DNA from 2 places in the Clostridium sp. Marseille-Q7071 genome. Region 1 is predicted to be linked to the other one. Evidence: a T-box and tRNA genes for the amino acid it is inferred to sense, from the RefSeq annotation. Region 1 holds a T-box; the other holds one or more tRNA genes.
What was found. A T-box is a leader RNA that pairs with one kind of tRNA and senses whether it is charged. The one in region 1 lies ahead of lysS (lysine--tRNA ligase), so its partner is inferred to be a tRNA-Lys.
Positions count from the first base shown of each region.

Region 2: it encodes a tRNA-Lys, which carries the amino acid that the T-box ahead of lysS (lysine--tRNA ligase) is inferred to sense. The anticodon was not compared.

Region 1 is NZ_CBCOPR010000001.1:789,544-792,763, reverse strand. Features, by position in the region: gene lysS (lysine--tRNA ligase) at 1-1,100, opposite strand, end outside; T-box leader at 1,226-1,493, opposite strand; gene ACWPW7_RS03680 (YjiH family protein) at 1,786-3,144, shown strand; gene ACWPW7_RS03675 (tRNA 2-thiocytidine biosynthesis TtcA family protein) at 3,209-3,220, opposite strand, start outside.
Region 2 is NZ_CBCOPR010000001.1:3,402,915-3,406,134, reverse strand. Features, by position in the region: rRNA gene ACWPW7_RS16165 (23S ribosomal RNA) at 1-971, shown strand, start outside; rRNA gene rrf (5S ribosomal RNA) at 1,281-1,398, shown strand; tRNA gene ACWPW7_RS16155 (tRNA-Lys) at 1,434-1,509, shown strand; gene ACWPW7_RS16150 (VanZ family protein) at 2,006-2,443, shown strand.

The sequences.
Region 1 (3,220 bases):
TTAATATCTAATCCTTCTAAAGCTTCCTCACTTAGCAATTCTCTTTCCTCTACTATTTTCACAATTTCTTCTCTTGATAAGAACTCTACATCAATCCCTGTATCTTCTTTTACTAAATCACACATTCTAGCTCTTCTCCATGGTGCTTTAAAATCAATTTCTACACCATCATAGACACTCTTTGTTGTTCCGTTTACTTTAGTAAATACATACTCATATAAATTCTCCATAAGCCTCATCATATCTGTGTAGTCCGCATATGCCATATAACATTCGAAAAGAGTAAATTCAGGGTAATGAGTTCTGTCAATTCCTTCATTTCTAAAGGATCTTCCTATAGTGTAAACCCTATCTACACCCCCTACCATAAGCCTCTTCAAATAAAGCTCAGGAGATACATTCATATAAACGTCAGAGCTTAGTGCATTTACATAGGTGACAAAAGGCTTTGCTTCCCCTCCACCATATTTAGTGTCGAGAATAGGAGTTTCCATTTCAAAAAATCCTATGCTATTCATAAACTCTCTTATATAACTTAAAGCTCTTGAACGCTTTATAAATCTTTCCTTAACCTCTGAATTCATAATCATATCTAATGAACGATGTCTTTGTCTTAAATCCATATCTTGAATTCCATGGTATTTTTCAGGTAATGGTCTTATAGATTTAGAAAGCATAGTGAACTCACTCGCTTTAATTGTTATTTCCCCTGTTTTAGTCTTAAATACTGTACCTTCTACCCCAATAATATCTCCTGTGTCTATAAGTTTTAATAAATTATACCTTTCATTACCTAATGCACCCTTATTTAGATATACCTGTATATCTCCTTCTTGATCTCTTAGGTTTAAAAATGTGACATTTCCCATTCTTCTAAGAAGCATTATTCTTCCTGATAGCGTAAAAACTTCTTCTTCTTTTATATCATGAAAATTGTCTATTATATAATTTGAATAAACACATCCTTTAAAACTATATGGGTATGGATTTATTCCTCTTTCTATTAACTCATTTAATTTTTTAACTCTTTCTACTACAAATTCATTTGCGTCATTCATTATTTCTCTTAAATCTTCAATATTTTCATAATTTCTAAACATTAATGATACCACCTTTCATTTTTAAAAGTTAGACATCTTCTTAAAGTAACTAGTGTTTTTATATTAGATGTCTTATTAAAATTAAAAAAAGTCAAAAATAAAACTCTCACCTCCAAGACAATAGTCTTGGGGACGAGAGTAATTAACTTCGCGGTACCACCCCAGTTTGTTAATACGTCACCATATTAACCTCTTCAAGTACGTCACAATTTCTGTGATTATACCCTAGCTCTATAACAGGAGCTCCTGTCAAAGTATACTTTTAACTAGCAAGTTAAAATCCACCTGAAACTCAGAGTCTTTTTTCGATAAATAATTCATTCACTCCCTCTCACCTACTGGAGTTCTCTGTACAACAATTAATTTATCTACTCTTCTCTTCATAGTCTTTATATTTTAAATATTATTTTAATTCGAATAATTGCAAAAGTCAATAAGAAAATTAACTTTTTAAAAAAATCTCTTAAATCATATGATTTTTCTTCTAAACTTTGTTTCTATCAATTTTTAATAAATCTATAATTATGAATATTTTGCATGATTATACAAATTTTATTCATTCCTTGTATTTTTATTTATAGCAATATAAGGTTAATTACAAATAAGGGTTGGCGAATTAAAAATAATGTATTATTATAAATATTGTTTGTATAATTATTAACTTTATAAGAAAGGAAATTTATTAATGGAAAATTTAAATCAAAGGAAATATTCCTCAGCTGATTTGTTACGTTTTATTATTCCATCATTAATAGGGGTATTATTTTTTATGACACCTATTTTATACAATGGAGATATTACTATACCTGTAGCTGTATTATCTAAATTTGTTCTTAATTATTTTGTAGAAATACTACCAATTGTTATGACTGTCATTATATGTGTAACTGTAACAGGAACTATTTTAACTAAGATATTTAAACCTAAATTTATCTTAAAAAATAGCTTTTTAAATACATTATTTAATATATCACCTATTTGGCTAATTGCAAGAATTGCTAGTATGATATTTGCAGTTTGCACTGCATTTAAAATAGGACCTGAAATGATTTGGTCAGAAAATACTGGAGGATTGCTTTTATATAGCTTATTACCTATCTTATTTTCTGTATTCTTATTTGCAGGCATGTTTTTACCATTGCTTTTAAACTTTGGACTACTAGAATTTTTTGGTACGTTGTTAACTAAAGTAATGCGTCCTATTTTTAAATTGCCTGGACGTTCCTCAATAGACTGTATTGCTTCATGGCTTGGAGATGGTACCATTGGAGTACTTTTAACTAGCAAACAATATGAAGACGGATTTTATACCACTCGTGAAGCAGCGGTAATAGGTACAACTTTCTCTGCTGTATCTATCACTTTTAGTCTTGTTGTAATTTCTCAAGTAAATCTTGGTCATCTATTTGTACCATTTTACTTAACAGTTACCTTTGCAGGAATTGTGGCAGCAATCATAACACCACGTATTCCACCATTATCTAAAAAACCAGATACCTATTATGGAGATAATAAACAAAATATCAAAGAAGAAATTCCTGAAGGTTTTACTCCTTTTCAATGGGGATTAAAACAAGCTGTTGAAAAAGCTAGCAAGAATAGTGGCGTAGCAGGAGTCTTAACAGAAGGTATTACAAATGTTTTAGATATGTGGATGGGTGTTATACCTATAGTTATGGCAATAGGTACTTTAGCATTAATAATTGCAGAGTATACTCCTATATTTAAATTTTTAGGACTTCCTTTTATTCCTTTACTTGAATTATTAAGAGTACCTGAAGCAAAAGAGGCTTCTCAAACTTTAATTGTAGGATTTGCAGATATGTTTCTACCTACTGTTATAGGAAGTACTATTAAAAGTGATTTGACTCGTTTTGTTATAGCTTGTACTTCAGTAACACAACTTATATACATGTCTGAAGTAGGTGGATTACTAATAGGCTCTAAAATTCCTGTTTCCATAAAAGATTTAATAATAATCTTTATTGAAAGAACTATAGTAACTCTACCAATTATAGTACTGATTGCACATATATTGTTTTAAATATAATATATTTAAATAAATCCTAGGAAGCTTTTTTCCTAGGATTTTATTATTTAAAGATATCTTATTCTTCATC
Region 2 (3,220 bases), 2.6 Mb from region 1:
GTAGCGAAATTCCTTGTCGGGTAAGTTCCGACCCGCACGAATGGCGTAATGATTTGGGCACTGTCTCAACAGCAAATCCGGCGAAATTGTAGTGCAAGTGAAGATGCTTGCTACCCGCGATTGGACGGAAAGACCCCGTAGAGCTTTACTGCAATTTAGCATTGAGTTTCGGTACTATCTGTACAGGATAGGTGGGAGACTTGGAAGCAAGGGCGTCAGCCTTTGTGGAGTCATCCTTGGGATACCACCCTGATAGTACTGGAATTCTAACCGGAGGCCTTGAATCAGGTCACGGGACATTGTTAGGTGGGCAGTTTGACTGGGGCGGTCGCCTCCAAAAAAGTAACGGAGGCGCCCAAAGGTTCCCTCAGAACGGTCGGAAATCGTTCGAAGAGTGCAAAGGCAGAAGGGAGCCTGACTGCGACACAGACAAGTGGAGCAGGGACGAAAGTCGGGCTTAGTGATCCGGTGGTTCCTCGTGGGAGGGCCATCGCTCAACGGATAAAAGCTACCTCGGGGATAACAGGCTGATCTCCCCCAAGAGTCCACATCGACGGGGAGGTTTGGCACCTCGATGTCGGCTCGTCGCATCCTGGGGCTGAAGTAGGTCCCAAGGGTTGGGCTGTTCGCCCATTAAAGCGGCACGCGAGCTGGGTTCAGAACGTCGTGAGACAGTTCGGTCCCTATCCGTCGCGGGCGTAGGAAATTTGAAGGGAGCTGTCCTTAGTACGAGAGGACCGGGATGGACAGACCTCTGGTGCACCAGTTGTCACGCCAGTGGCACAGCTGGGTAGCTATGTCTGGAAGGGATAAACGCTGAAAGCATCTAAGCGTGAAGCCCCCCCTAAGATGAGATTTCCCATAACATAAGTTAGTAAGACTCCTGGAAGAACACCAGGTTGATAGGTGAGAGGTGTAAGCATGGCAACATGTTCAGCTGACTCATACTAATAAGTCGAGGGCTTGACCTAATTGATTTCACTGTGCAATTTTCAGAGAATAATTTCTTTGAAATTAATAGAAGCGAGCAGTATAAGGATTGACTGAAGCTGACGTAGTAATGTGAAGCTTATATAAATTTTTAAAGATGTTTCGCTTATTGATTAAATACCTTTGTAGGAGTGACTACATGAATATGTAGTTCTCTTAAGATAAATCTTGAATATTTTATAATAATATGTTAATAATATTATTATAAAAAGTACAATAATGTTAGAGAATTATATAAATATCCGTAAAGTCAACAGTAGAGAACTCTAATATTATTGGAAGAATAATTATCTGGTGATGATGGTCCTAAGGGTAACACCCCTTTCCATTCCGAACAGGCAGGTTAAGCCTTAGGACGCCGAGAGTACTGCAGGGGAGACCCTGTGGGAGGGTAGGTTGTTGCCAGGTAGTGCTAAGCTAAGTTTAACTTAGCTTAGTAATATGGTTCACTAGCTCAGTCGGTAGAGCACATGACTTTTAATCATGGTGTCCGGGGTTCGATCCCCCGGTGAGCCACCAATCCTTAGTACAATGTGTACTAAGGATTTTTTTATATTGTAAATAATGCATAATCAACTTAATAATTAATACTATAATTAAAGGATACTGTAGGGTTCCTTAATGGAAATTTAGCTTATGCATGATTTTAATTTTCATAATAAAATTTTTACAATGAATTAAAAATTAAGAATTAATAATGAAGAATTATGGTTAAAACTCCACCGTCAAAGTCTTTGGAGTTTTTTAAGATAAACTTCATTTTAGAAATTCACTAACAGTGAATTTCATCCTAAATTTTTCATTTTTAATTATTAATCCTTAATTTCTAAGGGGTTAATCTGTTTTTATAGAAAATTTATTTTCCAGAGTATATATTAAGTTTTCGCATTGTATCCCTATATAGGGTTTCTATATGAAAACTTAGAATTTCACCAATGAATTCTATATAAAAGATAAAATTAAGTTTTCTTTTATAGGTATATTATTTAAAATATAATTTAGCGAGGAAAAAATTATGAATAAAAAATTAAAATGGTTTCTACTTATAGCATGGATGTGTATTATATTTTGGTTTTCACATCAGCCATCGATACAATCTGATGAACAAAGTTATTTGGTTATATCTATGCTTCGAACTATAGGAATAAATTTTAATGGTATTTTTGGAGAATTATCAAATTTCATAATTAGAAAGTTAGGACATTTCACAGAATATTTTATTCTTTATATACTTTTTTATAATGTATTAAAAGAATATTTTAAATTTAAAAGTAGCATTCTTTTAAGTATAGTATTTGTGTTTCTCTATGCTTGTAGTGATGAATTTCATCAATTATTTGTAATTGGAAGAGAAGGAAGTATAAAAGATGTTATATTAGATACTAGTGGTGGAATGATGGGCATGTTGATTGTATATATAAAAAATAAGATAAAATATGTTTCTACATTATAAATAGTGTTGAGTTATAATTTTTTCATAAGGTAAGAATTATTAATGCCACATAATTTTCTATTATTAGGTTCATGAGAATCATAGAAAGAAAGTCAGCATAATTATGACGACTTTCTTTTTATGATTTAATTTTAATATAGACTTTCAATAAAGTCTTCTGAAGTATTTGTACTTATATTATTGTAGATTTGTACATAAAACTTTAAGGATTTTACTTTATCATAATTATCATTTTTGCATTTATAATTATTATTAGAATATAACTTTTAGTTTTTATGAATTTTAGTTCTTATGTAAGTAGAAGCTTATATATTATCATGTCTAGATTTCTTAAAACACTCTTTCAAAATTTTTACTATATAAAAATTATCTTCAATAATAAAACCTTTTCTCTCAAATCGAAACCTCTGTAAGTTAATTATAATCAAAAGGAAAACATTATAATTTATTTAATAAATCCCCTATATTTCCAATATGACCTATTTTTCATTGATTAATAGTTATTCAAATAGTTTTATTTTATAGTATGCAGTAGTATTTTACATTACATGGGAATAAAAAAACATATTTAGTTAAAACTGAAATAAAGAAGTCTTTTAACTAATAAAATAGATTTATTACAAAAAATATATATTAATAGCTTCTGTAATAAAGTTATATATTATGTTATTACCCATAAAGTTTATAGAATCGCTATAAAATAAGCATAATTAATGTTAGTTTTAGTATTTTTGTATTTATACATAAAAGAAAATGAAAATGGTAAAAATATAATTA